4 regions of the Pseudoalteromonas sp. c7(2019) genome follow, and region 3 is predicted to be linked to each of the others. Evidence: predicted binding sites of a transcription regulator. Region 3 holds the regulator's gene; each other region holds the start of a gene.

Region 1 (5,238 bases), on a different contig from region 3:
AGCTTGATTACGCACAAAACCATTTACGTATACTCTCGGGTTTATACGGCTTATTAAAACCACTTGATTTAATGCAAGCTTACCGCCTTGAAATGGGCACCAAGCTTGAAAACTCGCGTGGCAAAAACTTATACGAGTTTTGGGGCAGCGTTATAGCGAATAAACTAAACGACGAATTAAAAGCGCAAGACGCACAATATTTAGTTAACCTTGCTTCAAACGAATACTTTAAAGCGGTAGATAAAAAAGCATTAAATGCACAAATTATTACCCCACACTTTAAAGACTGTAAAAACGGTCAATACAAAGTAATTAGCTTTTACGCTAAAAAAGCACGCGGCATGATGGCGCGCTACATTATCGAAAATAAAGTAACGCAGTTAAGCCAACTTAAAGAGTTTACGGTAGCAGGTTATTACTTTAGCCCAGAGGCAACAGTTAAAGAGCTTGAGCCGGTATTTATGCGCGACGAACAAAATTAGGTTTATAAGCTTAAATAAAAAATTTAAAAGCCATGCATTGCATGGCTTTTTTGATGTTGGCGCTATATTTGCAATCTCATCTAATATTAATGAGAACACTAATTAAATAGGTGCAAATAAAATGATCAGTATTCCGTCAGTTGGCGAAGCAGAAAAACTAATAGAAGAAAAGCTCGGAGGGTGGTTTGATGTTGTAATAAGCCATATCCCTAATTTTATAGTTGCGATACTTATCGCAATTGTGTTTTCAATATTGGCACGCTTTGCTGGCAAGCTGATGAAAAATGTATTGCGCCGCTCTCTCGACTCAACACAAATTGCCGACTTAATGGCGTCAATTTTTAAAGTTATTGTGTTGTGCATAGGTTTATTTATAGCGCTCGATTTTGTTGGGCTAAAAGGCACCGTAACTTCGCTACTTGCTGGTGCGGGTATTGTGGGTTTAGCCATTGGTTTTGCGTTTCAAGACATGACCGAAAACCTAATTGCAGGTATAGCAATGGGTGTACGTAAGCCATTTAAAACAGGTGACGTAATAGAAACCGATGATGTGTTTGGTTCAATACATTCTATAAACCTACGTAACACGCTAATAGAGAGCTTTTATGGGCAGTTAATACTGGTACCAAACAAAGTATTATTTAGAAACGTACTAAAAAATTACACCACGCTAGGTGTTAGACGCATAGAAGTACCCGTAGGTATTTCGTACGGCGACGACATAGAAAAAGCAAAAGACGTTATAGTCGATAAAATTAACGAATTTGACTTTGTAATACGCAAAGACGAAACCGCCGTATACGCTGAAGGCTTTGGTGACAGCAGCATTAACTTACTGGTGTGGTTTTGGATTAAATACCCAGGCGAGCCTGACTTCATGACGGTACGCCACAAAGGTGTTGTTGCCGTTAAGCAGGCACTTGATGAAGCTGATATTAGTATTCCATTCCCAATTCGTACTTTAGATTTTGGTATTAAAGGCGGCGAAAAACTCGATGCTATGATAAGCGACAAAACAAGCCAGCAATCATCAAATAAAGACAGTGGTGAGGGGACTGACTCTAACCAAAGTGAGTAATTTAGTTAAAACACATTAGGCAAAAGCATTGGGAAATAGTTACTTACCAACAGCGCATTTTTACAGAGTAAAATTGCGCTGTTGTTTTTTATAATGTGGGTAAAACTTTGCTGATAAGCATGTAAATTTTAAGGAGCTTTTTTACCTATATATTCTTTCCCACAAAACTGACAAAAAATAGCTTCATTATTATTCACTTGAGCTAATGAAAATGTCATTTTTCTTCCACAGCTTTCATTAGTACAAGTACGCTCTAATAATTTATTTAAAAATTTCATTCGATCAATTTTTATTGGTTTTCTAGTCATTTTGGTACTCATCCTTAAGTTACCTAATGCTTTTGAAATAAGCAGATAGAGGTTTTCGTTGAAAATTTTATGGTTACTTATCAGAAATCATTGCTTTTTTACTATTAGGTTCGGGTGAATTACTTCCGCTTTCTACCTGCGTAGGCCATACCAAAGCGAGCAAAAAAGCTAATAGTACACCAACTATTGCGGCTATCGTTGGGTTTTCAGTAATCAGTTTTAAGGTTTTTTTATGTTGTTTCGTTGGGAACACATAGTCTCTACCTTTATCGGTAAGATAAATATTAACAGCAGTCCAAGAAGGTACCTTATCAGCAGAGAAACCTAACCCAAAAGTTGCTGAGTTAGAGGAAATTAAATTATTATTAATAAGGTTTTGAAAATTCCTTATGAATTTAGGATCTAAATGATCATGTCCTAAATCTATAAGTTTATTTATATCGGTTGGCTCTTGCACAAAGCATTTTAAGAGCTTCATATCTATATCTCGCATAATTCTAATCCCTTTATTTTTTAGTAATCCATCATTAAGTAGTTTTACGCTTTCTATTATATTTATTAAAACTAAATTGTTTTTTTAAAGCAATTGATATTTAGATACTGGGAACTATTTAATCGCTCTTAAGGTATTCAGGTAGACTTCTAAAATAGAAATATTAGGTCGAGGTTTAATGATAAGTATAAAAAAGCGCAGCTTGTGTTGGAGTAACAAGCCGCGCTTATGAATTAGTTATACAAATAAGTTTATGTGGTGCGTATTAAATAACGCTAATTTTGTTACGAATGATTTTAACCCCATCCATATTTTCTAAAAACTTTTGAGCCAGTGCGCGCTGAAAACCAGTTTGTGCTTCACCGTATAAATCTACTTCCCCATTTTTTACCTGCACGCGAATATCACTTAACGCCAGGTTAGGGTTAGTTCGTAGGGTGTTGGTGATAGTTTGTTGTAAGTTAGGTTGAGTGGCTACACTGCTTACTACGGCCATGTTGGTTGCTGCACTTACTTTTGTAGCGCAAGCTAATAAAAATAAACAACAAAATGATACTAAAGCGATAGTTAACTTGAAGCGGTTCATAACTTAATCCTTACATTACGGTGAATAGTGCAGCCACAATATGGAAATTCCATCGGCTAGGTTATATTTGTAGTTACAATTTCGGTGCCAATATTAACACTATGAAATATAAGGGAATTTTATTAAGTGGGAATTCAGGTGGGCAAAAATTACATTTAAATGAGTATGAGTTACATGCTTGGGTTACATATGTAACAGGTACAAACAGCAGAGCCTGCAAGGCTTGCATTAAAAAGCCGACAAAAGTCGGCTTAGTATAAAAATGTTTTAGGTTACTTTTTCTTTTTAACCTTAGCCTTTTTCTTGGCTTTCATTTTTACTGGATCTTTACGTTTTTTAGCCGGTGGCTTAGCTTCTTTATGCTGTGGCTCGACACCTCTAATTACACGGCGTTTTAATTTTTGTTCAACGTAGCGCTCTACTTTATATAAAATACCAATATCGTGTGCTTCAACTAGCGATATTGCTATCCCTTTTTTACCAGCACGGCCAGTACGACCAATACGGTGTACATATACGTCGGCAGTACGCGGCATATCAAAGTTAATAACGTGGCTGATGTCAGATACATCAATACCACGTGCAGCTACGTCGGTAGCAACTAATATGCTTGTTTTGCCACTATGGAAGTTTTCCATGGCTTTCATACGTTTGTCTTGTGGCATTTCGCCGCGTAACCACGCCGCTTTTACATCATTAGTTGTAAGTTCGCCAATCAATGTTTCTAAGCGTTCGCGAGTTTTAACAAACACAATCGCTTTAGTTACGTCAGGGTTTTTTAGCGTATTAACTAATAATTCAAGTTTGTGATGATAATCGTCGGCTAAATGTACCCATTGGTGAATTTTAGCTTTTTCTTTACGTGACGATTCGGCTTCTAATAGAGCTGGGTCGTTTAATGTTTTTTCAGCAAACCTTTCTACGCTGTCACCTTCAAGTGTTGCTGAGAATAAAAAACATTGGCGACGATTTTTAGCTTCGTCACAAATACGGCTCATTTCTTTTTTGAAACCCATATCTAACATGCGATCTGCTTCATCAATAATAAGCATTTCTACGTGTTCAGCATGAAAGTTTTCGGTTTCTAGATATTCCATTAGTCGACCTGGTGTGGCGATTAAAATATCATTATTTTTTTCAAAAATTTCTTTATGCGTGCCGTAGTTAATACCGCCTGTTACTACACCAATTTTTAGGTGTGTGCGCTTAGCTAGCAGTTCACATTGTTCATGAATTTGATAAGCCAACTCACGAGTCGGAGTCATAACGAGTACGCGCGCAAAACCAGGGTCACGACGTGGGAAATCCAGTAAGTACTGAATAGCCGGAATTAAAAATGCCGCTGTTTTACCTGTACCAGTAGGCGCAGATGCTAAAATATCGCGCCCCTGTAGTGCTTCAGGAATAGCTTGTTGTTGAATGCTGGTTGGCGTCTCGTAGCCCATTTTATTAATGGCATCGAGTAGCTTGTTATCAAGATCAAATTCAGAAAATTGCATAGAGTGTCTAAAATAAGGGACAATTACCCTGATTATACGCGCTATGCTGCGCTTGGTGAATGAAAAGGTGAAAAAATGTCTGGTTTTGTATTTAAACAATTTAAAGTTGAACACGACCACTGTGCAATGAAAGTTTCTACTGATGGCATTTTGCTTGGCGCATGGGCTAATTTAAGCGGCGCAAAGTCATTACTTGATATAGGCACCGGCACCGGCTTACTAGCACTAATGTGTAAGCAGCGCAGTAATGAGCTTGATATAACTGCGGTAGAAATTGACGAAAGCGCCTATACCCAAGCATTACAAAATGTAGCTAATAGCCCGTGGCCAACTATAAGTATTACGCACCAAACTATTCAAAGCTTTAGTAGTGAAGTTAAATTTGACGTGGTTATCTCTAATCCACCGTATTTTAATCACAGTTTAAAAGGCGATAATGTTGCGCGTAATACCGCACGCCATACCGACGGCCTAAGTTTTGAAGAGTTAATTAATGCGTTTAAACATTTAAGCCATAGTGGTTCTCGCTTTAGCTTAATACTCCCAAGCGTTGAAGGCGCATTATTCATTGAGCTTGCTACTCAAAATGGGCTTTATTTAAATGCTCATTGCCAAGTAAAAGCCACGCCCAATAAAGATATTAGCCGCAGTTTAATGACATTTAGCTACGTAAAAAGCGATATAGAATCATCAATCCTGTGTATTAGAAACTTAGATAATACCTACACTGCTGATTATATAGCCCTATGCAAAGCATTTTATTTGAAAATGTAAATTGCCTAGTTATGTAGG
Region 2 (5,238 bases), on a different contig from region 3:
GTAAATTGATTTGCGCCCAACTTAATATCGTTAGCTTTTAATCCACTTGAACGAATAACTACATTCGCATCTAGTGAATTTAACGCACTTAGATCAATTTTAGTGTCATCCCATACTATTGGCTCTGCAGGTTTATCATTTTGCTCTACTGGCTCTTCTTGTTTTGCTACTGCTTCAGGTAGGTACGGGTTTAAATCAAGCATACCTAAATCGATATCAGCATTTACAGCTAAACGCTTTCCTAGGTTAAGCTCGCTCTTACCTTTTATTTCCAATGCGTCTAACGTCGCAACTAAATCGTCTAAATTAAATTTCTCACCTGCTAGGTGCATTTTACCGTTTACACTGAATGCGTTAAAAGCATTGTCTTTAGCGTCTAACTCTACACCTTGCCATTTTGCAATACTTTTAACAGACTCACCGCTTAGTGATAACTGACCTTTAATATCTTGGCCTTGCCCAGCGATGCTCCCTTCGAACGTTAGATCAACTAAACGAGAATCTAAGGTTTGTTTAACATTAAAAGTAGCACCTTCAATTGCTTTAGCAGGAGTATCTAATTTTATATCAAGCTCAAAACGCTCCTGCATATAAGTAATACCCCCTTTTACTTCTAATGTTTTACGAAGTGATGGAAGTAAAATAGCGAGTTCTAAATCACTAATTTGTTGCTTAGCACCTGTTAGACCATCTAAATAAGTAAATGTGCCGCCATAAATAGCGACCTCGCCTAACTCAATATCAAAGTTATCTGGAAGCTTTATAGCTTCACCTGATTGGCTTTGCTCTTTAGGTTGCTCTGCAACTGCATCAAACAACTGCCAATTAGCTTTACCATTTTTGTCAGTTTCTAATAGGATATTTGGTTCATTTATAACAAACTTATCTAATTTAAACTCACCACCAAATAATGAAAACCAAGGTATGTGTACAGCAAGCTGTTTCATACTCGCCATATCGGCGCGCGAACCTGATTCCATATTTGCAAAATGCACGTCGTTAAGTTCTAACTTTAATGCAGGGAATACGCTAAGTGTTTTATCACCTTTAATAGTAAGAGTGCGCCCAGTTGTTTGTTCTACCTGCTCAGACACTTTATTAAAAATAGTATCAGTAGGGATTAAAAACGGTGCGGCAACAATTAGTGCTATACATAGTAAAAGTATTACACCTACAATTTTAAGTAAGGTTTTCATGATCGTCCTTTCAAACGTGCAAATAATGTTCTTATCATAGCGAGTGTTAGCCTTAAAATCATTGTAGTTGATGTAAAAAAGCCACTAAAACCATTTTACCTGTTATATGTGAATCTTTCCTGAAACATTTTGATACCTTTAGGTTACAAATAAATATTGACCCGGTGATACCCCAAGGTTACATTGATACCCAGAGGTTACAAAAAATAAAATACTATTACAGGATGAATACTATGAAACAACAGGATATTAAAACTGAAGAACAATTTATGGGTCAAAACATATGGATTAGTTTAAGCGCAGGGATAGTTTGTTTACTTCTCTGTGTTTACTCACTAATAAAACAAGATCAACATATTGGAGGGCTTTTAACTGTTGGAATGGGCGTTTTTTTTTATATAGTTATAGTGATTATTTATCTCATTAAAGGGGGCTTTCCGTTAAAAATGTATTTTCAATACGCTTATAAAGATGAGTTTCTAAACACCATTGACACTAATGCATATAAACATACAAGTTTTGCATTTGGGTTTTGCCTTCTGGGTGTTTTTTATATAAGCGATGAAATACCTACCGAATTTTCGCATGCAACTATGGCAATATTCTACCTAGGTATCATGCTCTTGGTATATGGCGCTTCATTGCTTTGGCAAAATCGTGATTAGGAGTGGATATGCAAAATAACATAGCAAAGTATCGAAAAGAGGCCGGGCTTTCACAGCAAGAACTTGCTGATGCTATTAAAGTGTCGCGCAAAACAATAAGTACCGTAGAAACAAACCGGTTTACGCCGTCGGTAATAATTGCTCTAAAAATAGCAAAGCATTTTAATACCTCAGTTGAAAGCCTCTTTGTACTGGATGAAAATGATTGATACATGTTAAAGCATTAGTCTCATTTTATTAGCAAAAATACTGATTTAGTCACTTCAATTACAACGTATGGAGGACAGCGCTGTTGTTATTAGCGTAATTGCGCTAAAATAGACCAGCAAAAAAATATATATCTAAACCGGAGATTCTACAAGGCATGAAAAAACTGCTAATTTCACCGTCAAAAATGACGCTAGGCGAACAAGAAAATCAAATCTATCAGAACATTCTGAAGCAATCTTCAGAGTTAAGCCTTAACCTTATGGCCGTGAAAGTAGAAAACCACCCTGATGATTTTTTACCTTGGTGTTACGAATTGCTAAGTGCAAGCAGAGATCGTATGAACTACGATTTGCTAGAGCCACAGCAGTTACCAGTACTTAAGAAGCTACACGATCAGCTTATTTCAGCTATCAGCTTTTTACAGGTTAAAACTTTACGTATTGCTCCGTGGCCTGTTGTAAGTGTATTTGTAGAACAACACAAAGACGTTATTGCACTTGATGAACAGCTTCGTTTGGTAGACTACATCAAAAGCATTCGTGAACAATCTCTTAAAGATATGATTCCTGAAGACTTACTTGCGTTTAGCGGTAAGCACATGGCATCACTTGATCCAAGCACATACAACTTTGACGTTGAATGGTTTGCATCTACAAAGAGTGCAAAGAGCTTCCATCAAATGCTTGGTGATTTACCAGGTGCTTTTGACGATGCACTAGTAAATATTCCACTTGAAGGTGATATTACTCAATACGAATATCAACAATTTGTTGCTGCTTATTCAAAAATATTCACCGACAACAACGAAAAACCAACACTTGCGCCTGCAACACGACTGCTTGCAATGCGTCGCCCTGATTTATTTACTCCGATTACAAATAATCGATTAGATGCATTATGTGGTGCTCTTGGTGTTTCTAAACTTAAAAATAGTGATTTTGAGCGTTACTGGCAAGATATCGTAAAAGGTATTCAAGCTATGTCATGGTACAAAATGGCTAAACCTAGTAATGAGTTAGAAGAACAATTGGTTGCTATTAAAGCATTAATTCCATGTTTCTTTCACTACGCTGATGCTAAAACACCAGATAACTCTAACTACATTAAACTGCTAACCAAGCCTAAACGTACTACAACTACAACAGGTAAAACTCAGCGTAGAGGTAAAGAGTCTGCAGAAATTTTAGTAGACCGTGCTCTTGCTGCTGACGATATTCCTGAACACATTCGCAGTAAACGTGATTCAATTGTGAGTGAAGTACAAAAAGGTCGCAGCGTAAACGAAACAATTAGCCTTATGCGCACTATATTCGGTTAAAATCTTCTAATTTAGCCGTACTTTTATGGTGCGGCTAGGTTAATTTATGCACCAGCAATGTGCGCAACATCTTCCTTCATGTTATATCCCCATCCTATTCATAAAATTCAAGCTCATGTTTTTAATAAATAAAAAATAATTTTTAATAAAAAATAATGAAGCTGGCACATACAGTGCAATTATCCCGTTAGTTAAACAATAAAAAGCCGTCAGCCTAAAGGTTCCGAATACATAATAAAAACCTTGGCGAGCAAAAATCATATAACGGGAAATGGACATGCTAAAACTAAAAAAAACCATCGCTATAAGTGCTATAGCATTAATGGGCGCAACATCTTTAACGTCAACAGCCGTACATGCTGAAGTAACAGCAAACGCAGCGGCAACATCAAACTACTTATGGCGTGGTCAAGAGCAAACTGGGGGCGATGCAGCTATTTCAGGCGGTATTGATTACGCCAATGAATCGGGCTTTTATGCAGGTACTTGGGCTTCAAATGCATCGTGGGCAGATGAAATGACCTATGAGCTTGATTTATACGCAGGCTTTGGTGGCGACATTAACGAAAGCGTTAGCTACGATGTTGGCTATATTTATTACGCTTACCCAGATGCCGCTTCTGAGGCTGACGCAGATTTCTCTGAAATTTACGGTAGCATCAGTGTTGAAGGCTTTACATTTGGTGCTTCAGTACTTGCAACATCAGCTGCAAGTGGTGATGGTACAGACTTTGGTGATTCACTTTACCTAACAGCTGATTACGGTTTTGCTGTTGGCAGTAACGGCACTGAAATGGCACTTCACTTAGGCCATTACTCTGGTGACTTTATTGGCGATGATAATATCTTAGATTACGGTGTATCAATTTCGAAAGACGGTTTTACTTTTGGTTTGTCTGATACAGATATGGATGATTCAGATATTAAAGCTTACGTTGCTTATTCTGTAGACTTTAATTTATAAGAAAGAATGTGTTACTTGCTGCAACACGAAGGGCCTTTTGGCCCTTTTCTCGTTTTTGAACAAGCCCCCTCACATCTGTTAACAAACCGTTACAATTGAATAAAAACAATACATACTTTTTCCTTTATTCTATTACTTAGTCACTGGGCATTTATAACTGCCTAGCCATAAAATAGGTATAAAGGAATAATAATGAAATCACCTAACGCGTTTAGCGCCCTACTCGATATTTATATAAATCCTAGTAAAGCTTTCAATGGTGTTGAACACGCCAAAGGTTGGTCATGGTTAGCATTTATATGTATTACCCTTGCTAGTATCGCTAGTGTTTATATTTTTTACTCTAGTGTTGATATGCAGTTTTTGATTAATGAGCAAGTAGCAGCATCAAGTATAGATGCAACAATTGGCGAGCAAAAAGCAATTCGTCAAAGTATAGAGCTAAATGCAGAAAACCAAATTTGGTTTGCTCTGTTTGGCGGCGTAATTGCGCTGGCTATCATGAATGCACTCATGGCACTTTATTATATGCTTGTGGCTAAACAAGATCCTGAATCAGAACATAGCTACGGAGCTTGGTATGGATTCTCTACCTGGACAATGATGCCAGTTGTTATTTCAAGCCTAGGCACAATTGCTCTTGTACTAAGTGCAAGTACAGATCAAATATCTCAACAAGCCGTATTTAGCTACGCATCTATTAACCAATTAATAATAGGACTTGAAATTGGCCATCCTTTTTATAGCTTATTAGAATCAATAAATTTATTTAGCTTTTGGAGCATTGCGCTGGGAATGATCGGCTTAAAATGCTGGACTAATTTTTCAACTAACAAAGCACTCCTATTCTCTGCACTTCCTTCAATCATTATTTTTGGTATTTGG
Region 3 (5,238 bases):
AATCGTCGTCAATGAGAAAAACCAACCTATTGGCGCATTAAACATGCAAGACCTATTAAAAGCAGGAGTATTATAAATGCAATTTGAAGAACTCTATCAACCGCTGAGCGATGATGCAAAAGCACGCGCTAAAAAAGTAAAACTACTTATATGCGATATTGATGGTGTATTTTCTGATGGCCGTATTTATCTTGGTAATCAAGGTGAAGAGCTAAAAGCATTTAATACAAAAGATGGTTTTGGCATTAAAGCGCTTATAAACAGTGGCTTTGAAGTGGCTGTAATTACTGGTCGTCATTCACAAATAGTGCAACAACGTATGAGCAGCTTAACCGTACAGCATATTTATCAAGGCCAAGAAAATAAGCTCATTGCCTATCAAGAATTAAAAGACAAACTCAACCTTAGCGATGAACAAATTGCTTATATCGGTGATGATGGTCCTGACATGCCCGTTATGGAATTAGTCGGCTTTGCTGTTGCAGTAAATGATGCCCATCCACTTATTAAACGTTTATCACACTATGTAACGCAAATGCCTGGCGGCTTTGGTGCAGTAAGAGAGCTCACCGACTTACTTATGCTTGAAAATGGTAAAGCATTGACTACACAAGGCACTAGTTCATGAATGCAGCGCGCATAATATTAAGCGTTTTATTCATTAGCTGTATGGTTTGGCTTTGGTACCCTTATTTTACACAAACAAATATTGTGCCTCAGACTGAGCCTGAAGTTATTGCCAAGCCTGATTACATAGCCATTGAACTCAAACAAACAGCCTATGACGAACAAGGTAAAATTAGCCACAAAGTAACTGCGGCTAAAATGGAGCTATATCAACAATTAGGTTTTACGTTTTTTGAAAAACCTATTTTTACTTTATATAACGAAAAGCAAACGTGGCAAATAAATGCAGACGAAGCAACATTATACGAAGACAAACAATTAATTTTAGAAGGCAATGTGGTTGCCAAAAACTTAACCGATAACGCCATGATAGACAAAATCAATGCTGATAATATTCAGGTAGATATAAAGCTATTAACAATGCGTTCGGAGCAACCCGTTATCATCACTGGACCCAATTTAAAAATCACTGGTAAAGGCCTAGAAGCCGACTTAAAAACCGAAGTGATAAAACTAATTAACCATACGCGAACCATATATTATGACCAATAAAATATTAAAATCACTTATTATTCCTACACTTATACTAGCGTTTAATAGTAGTGCTGCAGAGCAAAACACGCAACCGACTGCAAATCAAATTTCAATAAGCGCCGATAAGCAAGAAGGTCAATTAAAAGCTAATGTCGGGATTTTTGAGAAAAACGTTGAAATTATTCACGGTAACCGCCGTATCACAGCCGACCGCTTAGAAGTACATAAACGCGATGAACTTGGTGATAATAAACAATTATTAATTGCTACAGGTAGCCCTGCGCACTTTGAAGAAAAGCAATCAGATGGCACGACTATGAGCGCCAGTGCTGACGAAGTGCGTTATGATGTATCTAAGCGTTTTTTAACGCTTGTTGGTAATGCACAAGTATCGCAAGCGGGACAAAAAATAAATGCTAAAAGCATTACCTACGATATAGAGCAGCAGCTAATCAGTGCCGAAAAAGATGAAAACTCAACTGACCGCGTTCACACAATTTTAGTACCAATCGAGACTAAAAAAAGTAAAAAAAGCGACAAAGGTCAACCATGAGCACATTAAAAGCAGAGCTATTAGCAAAGAGCTATAAAGGCCGTGAAGTTGTAAAAAACGTCGGCCTTGAAGTCAAAGCTGGCAGTATTGTTGGCTTACTTGGCCCTAACGGCGCAGGTAAAACCACCACGTTTTATATGATAGTAGGACTTGTACCTAGCGACAAAGGTAAAATATCGATAGACGATAACGATATTACTCTTTTACCTATGCATAGTCGTGCTAGATTAGGCATTGGCTACTTACCGCAAGAGTCTTCAATATTCAGAAAGCTGACTGTTTATCAAAACTTAATGGCCATTTTAGAAACGCGCAAAGAGTTAAATAAACAAGCTAGAGAAGACACTCTCGATAAATTATTAGATGAATTTAGCATACAACACATTCGTGATAGCCAAGGTATGGCATTGTCGGGTGGCGAACGTCGTCGTGTTGAAATAGCACGTGCGCTGGCAGCAGATCCTAAATTTATATTACTGGATGAACCATTTGCAGGTGTTGACCCGATTTCGGTATTAGATATAAAGAAAATAATAGAACATCTTAAAAATCGTGGGATTGGTGTATTAATTACCGATCATAACGTAAGAGAAACCCTTGATGTTTGTGAAAAAGCCTACATTGTTTCTCATGGGGAGCTGATTGCATCAGGTACTCCAGAACACGTATTAAATGATAAAACAGTACGCGATGTTTACTTAGGCGAGCAATTTAGGCTGTAACATTTACGCCATGTCTTTAAGCATCTGCTAGTATTAATTATAACAACATAAAAGGATTGTTAGAGATACATGAGGCAATCACTACAGCTGCGCATGGGCCAGCAACTTACAATGACTCCACAGCTGCAACAAGCTATTCGTTTGTTGCAACTCAGTACATTGGATCTCCAGCAAGAAATACAAGAAGCTCTCGACAGCAACCCGCTATTAGAGGTTGAAGAAGCAGACTATTCAGAAGACGCTGCAGGTAAAAACGAGCAAAAAGCAGATACAGATGACATAACTGTTAGCGCATCTGCCGATGATGCTCCAAGCGAATACGAACAAGATAGTGGTGAAGCACTTGCAAAAGACACGCTAAGTGACGACATGGCTATGGATGTTAGTTGGGATGAGTACATGAGTGCCGCTCCAGCAGCATCATCGGGTCCGATGCCTGAAGACGAATCAATATACCAAGGCGCCTCTACTGAAACGCTCCATGAGTATCTAATGTGGCAGTTACAACTAACGCCATTTAGCCCTACAGACGAAGCTATTGCTATTGCTATTGTAGAAGCCGTCGATGATTCAGGTATTTTAACACTAAGCTGCGAAGAGATTTTAGAAAGCTTTAATCAAGAAAACGAAGATGATAACGAAGTCGAACTTGATGAAATTGAAGCTGTATTAAAACGCATCCAACTGTTTGATCCAGTAGGCATTGCTGCACGTAGCTTACAAGAGTGTTTGTGTATTCAGCTTAACCAGTTTGATAAAGAAACACCTTACATTAATGAAACAAAAATGATTTTAACCGAGCATATTGATTTATTAGCTGCTCGTGACTATCGTACATTAATGAAGAAAACTAAGCTCAAAGAAGAAGAGCTTAAAGAAGTAATGACATTAATACATACTCTTAGCCCTAAACCTGCAGATACTATTGTAAGAGAAGAATCTGAGTATGTTATTCCTGATGTGTCAGTTAAAAAAATTAAAGGCCGCTGGGTTGTTGAGTTAAACCCAGATAGCATGCCTAAAATTCGTGTTAATAGCCAATACGCTGCAATGTCTCGCACTGTAAAATCCAGTGGTGACAGCCAGTTTATTCGCTCGCATTTACAAGAAGCTAAATGGTTTATTAAAAGCTTAGAAAGTAGAAACGACACGCTATTAAAAGTAACAAATTGTATTGTTAAGCAACAACAAGGCTTTTTTGAACACGGTCCTGAAGCCATGAAACCAATGGTTTTAAATGATGTTGCTGAAATGGTAGAAATGCACGAATCAACAATTTCGCGCGTAACAACCCAAAAGTATATGCACACACCCCGTGGTATATTTGAGCTTAAATACTTTTTCTCAAGCCATGTAAGCACCGAAAACGGTGGTGAATGTTCATCTACAGCAATCCGTGCGCTTATCCGAAAATTAATCGCAGCAGAAAACTCAGCAAAACCATTGAGTGATAGCAAAATAGCGGATATATTGGCTGAGCAAGGAATTAAAGTAGCGAGACGTACAATCGCAAAATACCGCGAATCTCTGGCTATTCCACCGTCAAATCAGCGTAAAAGTTTGATTTAAGACGCAAAAAAAAGAGGGTAATGCTTATGCAACTAAACTTAACTGGTCGTCACGTAGAATTAACCGATTCACTAAGAGACTATATTAATACCAAATTTGCGAAGCTAGAAAGACACTCTGATCATATTAATAATGTTCATGTCATTCTCGATGTAGAAAAATTAAATCAAAAAGCAGAAGCCACCATACACGTAAGCGGTGCTGAGCTATTTGCCTCTACAGAACATCAAGATATGTATGCCGCCATTGACTCGTTGATCGACAAGCTCGATCGACAAGTAATTAAACACAAAGAGAAGCTTGCTCGACACTAATATGATGAAATTAAGCTCACTTATATGCCAGGACTGCAGCAAAGCTGCGGTCCTTTTTAATAGCAAAAAAAGAATTTTAGAGTTCATTAGCGAACTTGCCCACGACAAACTTCCGTATTTACCGCAACAAGATATTCTTAATGCTTTAATGAGCAGAGAAAAATTGGGTAGTACAGGTATAGGGCGTGGCATTGCCATTCCTCATGGAAGAATGAGCGGTGCAGAAGAGCCTTTGGCTTTAGTACTCGTTAGCGAAACTCCAATAAATTTTGATGCGATCGATAATCGCCCTGTTGATATTTTCGTCGCACTCATCGTACCAGATGGCGATAACCAGCAGCACTTAAAGACTCTAGCAACCATTGCTGATAAACTAAACAACAAAGATTTTTGTAAACAGTTACGCAGTGCAAAATCAGATACTGAGCTTTACCAAGTTATTGTCAATCAATCATAGTTTTATAAAGGGTGTTAAATGGAGTTAATTATCATAAGCGGCCGTTCTGGTTCTGGAAAGTCGGTTGCTTTACGCGTTGTAGAAGATTTAGGTTATTATTGCGTAGATAATATTCCAGTTAACTTGCTTCCTTCATTAGTTCGCAGTGTGTCTGATAGCTACGATAAAATTGCTGTTAGCATTGATGTGCGTAACATCCCTAAACAACAAGATGAATTTAACGATATTCTTGAATACTTGCCTGGCTTTGCAAAACCTACGTTATTTTATTTAGATAGCGACGATCAAACATTGATCAAACGTTTTTCTGAAACTCGTAGATTACACCCACTATCAATTGACTCGTTGCCTCTTGATTTAGCCATCAAAAAAGAAAAAGAATTACTTGATGTATTAATCACCCGCGCCGACTTTATGATAGACACGACTGATTTGAGTGTTCATCAACTTGCTGAATCTATT
Region 4 (5,238 bases), on a different contig from region 3:
TTTTGGAGTGGCTATTTCAGTATGTTCGTTTACTTCTGAATATATATACGATTTTAGCTCTTTTAAATGACAAGGTCCTGGGCTTGCAACCACTAATGTTGCGTTTTGATTTGCTAGGCGTTCAAGCTCTTGCTCAAATAAAGGTGCAAATACGCTAACAAGTACATCAGCAAATTGGCTTTTAAAGGGGGCTTGGCTGATTGATGCCACACTAAAATGGCAATTAGGGTAGCGCTTTGCTGCATATTTAACCGCTGATTTTGAAATGTCGACACCGTATACAACAGCATTTGTTTTATTCGCGATTGCTTGGGTATAAAACCCTTCACCGCATCCTAAATCAATAATAGTATTCGCACTTATTCGACCGACTAAATCGCTAAGATTTTGTTGTAAAAAGCGGTAGTATCCACGCTCTAAAAATGCACGTCTGGCTTGTACCATTTCAAGTGAATCACCCGGTTGTTTTGAATTTTTCTGTTGCACAGGCAATAAATTAACATAGCCTTCTTTAGCAAAATCAAAGCTGTGGTTGTTAGCACAACGAAGTGTTGAATCAGTTTTCAAAAGTGCTAGGTTACAAAGCGGGCATTGATATTCAAGACTCATGAGCCTAGGTAGTCCTTATCGTAAAAAGTTTTTACCCAATGCGGGCGATAGGTGATCATAATTGTTATAGCCATGCCGTTGAGCATTGCTTCAGGAAACCAAATTATGGCACTTAAATAAACGTAGTTATCTGCAAGTTCTTGCCAATTGTATTGCCCTATAGCTAAGTAAAATAAAGCACCTAGGCCTATTTTTATACAGGCTATAAATCCTGCGGTTATAAACGCACAAACAAATATATAAACAAAAAAATGACGAGGTAAATATTGGTAACTAATTATAAAGCCAAGATAGCTCAATAAAATAGGAATAAACGCACCAATAAGCAGTTGTACTGGTAACAGCTCAAGTTCAATTTGACCAAAGGCAGCGAGTAGGGCTGTGGCAAGTAGGCTACTTAAAATAGTCAACCGCCAGCCTAAAATTAATGTAGCAGCCGTAACACCTAGGATGTGTAAATCAAGGCCAGTTAAAATGCCAGCCTTTATTCGCCAAAGCACTGCAAACACTAACGCACACGCAAGTACGCCAGTTTGACGGACTGGCGTATTAAGCAATGTTTTATATGTTTTTTTATCAAAGCTTAATAGAACAATAATAATTACAAGAGCCCAAAGTAGCCCCTGCATTGTTAGGCTGAGCATAATAATTACTTAAATGTTGACCATATAGGGGCATGATCTGACGGTTTTTCAATACCGCGAAGTTCGTAATCAATACCTGTATCTATGCAGCGTGCTGCAAGCTCATTGGTTGCAAGCACTACATCTATACGAAGTCCTCGATTATCTACAAACCCTTTAGAGCGATAGTCAAACCATGAGTATTGATCGTCTGTTTCGGGGTTTTGCTCTCTAAAGGTGTCTTTAAAACCCCAATTGAGTAATGTTGCAAGCCATTCACGCTCTACCGGTTGGAAAGAACATTTACCCGTTTTTAACCAACGTTTAGCATTTACTTCGCCAATACCAATATCTAAATCGGTAGGTGATATGTTGATATCACCCATAACGATAACGTCTTGATCGGGTGTGTGATTGGTTTCAAGGTGTATCATTAAATCTTTATAAAATTGACGTTTATAAGGGAATTTAGTTTCGTGATTAATATTATCACCTTGTGGGAAATAGCCATTCATGACAGTAAGGTCGCGACCGTTTTCTTGTTCAACAGTGACGCTTATCATGCGTTTTTGCGATTCATCTGTATCGGTGTCAAAACCTTTTAAGACCGATTTAGGCTCTTTTTTGCATAACATAGCTACGCCATAATGCGCTTTTTGACCATGAAAGTAGACGTGATATCCCATTTTTTGTACATCTTCTAATGGGAATGCTTCGTCGTGAACTTTAATCTCTTGCAAGCCAATAACGTCTGGTTGATGTTTGTCGATAATTGCTTGTAATTGGTGAAGACGAGCACGCAGACCATTGATATTGAAAGAAATCACTTTCATAAAATTTACCTTAAAATTGGTTCTATTTAATAGATTAAATTGTATCAGTAAATACGCGTACATAACATGACTGAATTGAGATAATAGCTGCGCAAATGTTGATCAAATGATGGGTAAAGTTTAAACATTGTGAATACAATATTAATTATTTAAATAAATAAAAAATTCAATTGAACTTAACTTTATTGAATATATAATGCGCGAAATTCACTTGTTTAGCTCGTTCAAATAGGAACTCTCATGAAAACTCAACTACTTTTAGCCACTGCTTTACTAGCATCTGCAACTGCGTCAGCTCAAAGCAATACTTACTTTAGCCAAGATAACAAAATTGAGTCTAAGTTATGTGTACTAAGTGCAAACGAAGGCTTTAGCGTTGCTCGTAAAGAAGCTGCCCAGCACGGTGTTTACCTATCTCGTTTTTCTAAAAGCATTTTATGTAATGGTGAAGATATTCGTGATATTGCTAAAAAAACGACCTTAAGCAACGCATCAGTTGAGAAAGTAGAAGTATTTGCAAAAGACGCTCAACAAGAAACTCAATTATGTATGACGGCTTTAAAACAAGGTTTAGCACCTGTTCGTCAAAAAATTGGTAACCTAAACTCATTAAAATGTAATGGTCAAAACGTTACTGAGTTTGTTAAGCGCTACCAAAACGCAGCAATCTAATTATTAGCTTAACTATATAAGTAAATTTGAAATGCCTGGTTTCTACCGGGTATTTTTTTGCAAAAATTACAAGGTTGTTTGCAAAGCTTGCAAGCTTAACTTATTGAAACTGTTTAATAAATATACCGGTCGAGATTAAGTTATTGATTATTATAAGTTAACTATTATTGGCATTGGATTTGTATTAGTTAAAGTGACATTTAATTAATTACGAAGGATACGTCTTATGAAAAAGTTAACATTAGCAGCCACTATTTTAGCATCATTAAGCCTAGCGGCTTGTTCATCTAATCAAGGTCTTGAAAGAATAGACAGTGACTTTGCAAGTTTAGATAATGATAGCGATGGCTACATCTCAAAAGTTGAAGCTGATGACGATAGCATTTGGGGCCATTTTTCAAATATTGATACCAATATGGATAACGAAATTAGCCGCAAAGAATTTAACACTTATATGAAGCTTAATAATGGCAAAGTAGCCACTGATTCTGAAGTAAGTGAGTCGGCATTTAAAGCTGAAATTGCTAAATTCGATAAAATTGAAAGCAGCTTTGCAAGTCTAGATAACGACAGCAATGGCTATATCTCGGTAGTTGAAGGTAACGATGATGATATTTCAAATCATTTTGGTTACATGGATAAAAACCAAGATAAGCGCATCAGTAAAAGCGAGTTTATGGGTTACATTAAAAAATACGGTAACGCAGTAGCTGAAGATGATGCATTAGAAGCTTTTAAAAGTAACTAATAGTTACCATTTTAATAAGTAAGATTAAAGCCAGTGCTAGTCACTGGCTTTTTTGTGTTTTAAATTTAGTTATTTGATAGATATATTTTCCTAGTTTGGTGTTGTTCTGTCATAATAGATGGCTGTGTATTTTTATTTGTTAAGAGTGTGTATGGCGGGTCGGCGAATTAGTGATGAACAACTAGTTGAGATCATTGAAGCAGCTATTTTTGTTGCAGATAAGCCTGTTAGTAAACGCCACCTCAAAGACATCGTATTAATAGATTTAGCTATTTCTATGACGCGAATAAATGACGCAATAGATACAATACAAGAGCATTTTCAAACTCGTGGTATTCGCTTAGTTGAAGTGGGTAGTGGGTATCGGTTTCAGGCATGCAGTAGTTTAAGCCCTTGGTTAAATAACTTGTGGCAAGAACGCGCACCAAAATACTCGCGTGCTTTACTGGAAACATTATCACTTATTGCATACAGGCAGCCCATTACACGCGGCGAAATTGAGCAAGTAAGAGGTGTTACTACGGGTTCGAATATTATTAAAACCTTACTCGAAAGAGAGTGGGTTAAAGTGGTAGGGCATAAAGAGGTTCCGGGAAAGCCGGCTTTATATGCAACTACTAAGCAATTTTTAGATTATTTTTCGTTAACTGGACTTGAAAATTTACCTGCGTTGCCAACAGAGCAGCAAAGTAAAATTAACCAGTTATTGAGCGATCCTTCTGTGAGAGAACCATCCGAATGAGTATTATACAAGGTGAAAAGTTACAAAAAGTCTTAGCCCGTGCAGGCGTAGGCTCACGCCGTGAAATGGAAAAATACATTGACGCAAACCGCGTTAGTGTAAACGGTAAAGTGGCAAAGTTAGGTGACCGTGTTGAAGAAACCGATTTGATTCGTGTTGACGGACACAGTGTAAAAATCGAAGAAAAAGCAGACCGAATCTGTCGTGTGATTATGTATAACAAACCAGAAGGTGAGTTAAGCACACGTAAAGATCCTGAAGGGCGTCGTACTGTATTTGACCGACTTCCTCGTATTGATGGCGATCGCTGGATTGCGGTTGGTCGATTAGACGTTAATACATCGGGTTTAATGCTTTTTACAAACGATGGTGAACTGGCAAACCGTTTAATGCACCCAAGCTATGAAGTAGAGCGTGAATACTCTGCACGTGTATTTGGTGAAGTAACCAACGAGACGGTTAAAAACTTACTACGTGGTGTTGAACTTGAAGATGGTCCAGCCAAATTCACGACTGTAACCCCTATGGGTGGCGAAGGCGTTAACCGTTGGTTTAACGTAACGTTAAATGAAGGGCGTAACCGTGAAGTTCGTCGTTTATGGCAGTCTCAAGATGCGGAAGTATCTCGTCTTATTCGTATTCGTTACGGTAAATTAGAGCTTGATAAGCGCGTGCCACAAGGTGGTTGGATGGAGTATGATTTAGAAACAGTAAACTACTTGCGTAAAACCGTTAAATTAGGCCGCGAAACACAAACTAAGCTTTCTGTTATGCCTGAAAAACGCAAAGATAAACGCGCCAAAATCAACCAAATTCGTAAAGCAGTTAAAAAACACAATCAGCGTGTTAAGCCGACTAAACGTAAATAATCAATTAATTATTTATTGAACACAAAAAAGCCGCTAATTGCGGCTTTTTTAATGTGCTGTTTAAATTATTTAAACTCTAAATTACTTTTTTACTTGAGCATCTAACGATTCGCCATTCACTTCACTAGAATCGTCACTCATT

The links. Region 3 encodes sigma-54, which starts transcription at its own class of promoters, with help from an activator protein. Its sites were predicted from a motif close to GTTGGCACGNNNNTNGNNT; they were not measured.
Region 1: GQR38_RS06345 (BON domain-containing protein) is a predicted target of sigma-54. The motif match lies at 3,021-3,039, and genes of this name have one in related genera.
Region 2: GQR38_RS17205 (TorF family putative porin) is a predicted target of sigma-54. The motif match lies at 3,550-3,568, and genes of this name have one in related genera.
Region 4: GQR38_RS01155 (EF-hand domain-containing protein) is a predicted target of sigma-54. The motif match lies at 2,904-2,922, and genes of this name have one in related genera.

What each region holds. Positions count from the first base shown of each region.
Region 1 covers NZ_WTKS01000004.1:196,305-201,542, reverse strand. Annotated here, with positions in the region: gene yaaA (peroxide stress protein YaaA) at 1-482, shown strand, start outside; gene GQR38_RS06360 (mechanosensitive ion channel family protein) at 604-1,560, shown strand; gene GQR38_RS06355 (hypothetical protein) at 1,689-1,868, opposite strand; gene GQR38_RS06350 (hypothetical protein) at 1,942-2,361, opposite strand; gene GQR38_RS06345 (BON domain-containing protein) at 2,627-2,947, opposite strand; gene srmB (ATP-dependent RNA helicase SrmB) at 3,220-4,446, opposite strand; gene GQR38_RS06335 (methyltransferase) at 4,522-5,220, shown strand.
Region 2 covers NZ_WTKS01000018.1:10,391-15,628, forward strand. Annotated here, with positions in the region: gene GQR38_RS17185 (AsmA family protein) at 1-1,196, opposite strand, end outside; gene GQR38_RS17190 (hypothetical protein) at 1,430-1,861, shown strand; gene GQR38_RS17195 (helix-turn-helix transcriptional regulator) at 1,870-2,070, shown strand; gene GQR38_RS17200 (hypothetical protein) at 2,226-3,389, shown strand; gene GQR38_RS17205 (TorF family putative porin) at 3,667-4,353, shown strand; gene GQR38_RS17210 (YIP1 family protein) at 4,546-5,238, shown strand, end outside.
Region 3 covers NZ_WTKS01000003.1:321,789-327,026, forward strand. Annotated here, with positions in the region: gene GQR38_RS05155 (KpsF/GutQ family sugar-phosphate isomerase) at 1-76, shown strand, start outside; gene kdsC (3-deoxy-manno-octulosonate-8-phosphatase KdsC) at 77-628, shown strand; gene lptC (LPS export ABC transporter periplasmic protein LptC) at 625-1,179, shown strand; gene lptA (lipopolysaccharide transport periplasmic protein LptA) at 1,169-1,714, shown strand; gene lptB (LPS export ABC transporter ATP-binding protein) at 1,711-2,436, shown strand; gene GQR38_RS05180 (RNA polymerase factor sigma-54) at 2,506-4,005, shown strand; gene hpf (ribosome hibernation promoting factor) at 4,032-4,319, shown strand; gene ptsN (PTS IIA-like nitrogen regulatory protein PtsN) at 4,324-4,776, shown strand; gene rapZ (RNase adapter RapZ) at 4,795-5,238, shown strand, end outside.
Region 4 covers NZ_WTKS01000001.1:247,020-252,257, forward strand. Annotated here, with positions in the region: gene GQR38_RS01135 (putative RNA methyltransferase) at 1-609, opposite strand, end outside; gene GQR38_RS01140 (energy-coupling factor ABC transporter permease) at 606-1,253, opposite strand; gene xthA (exodeoxyribonuclease III) at 1,259-2,065, opposite strand; gene GQR38_RS01150 (hypothetical protein) at 2,306-2,737, shown strand; gene GQR38_RS01155 (EF-hand domain-containing protein) at 2,964-3,485, shown strand; gene scpB (SMC-Scp complex subunit ScpB) at 3,637-4,227, shown strand; gene rluB (23S rRNA pseudouridine(2605) synthase RluB) at 4,224-5,096, shown strand; gene GQR38_RS01170 (YciK family oxidoreductase) at 5,178-5,238, opposite strand, start outside.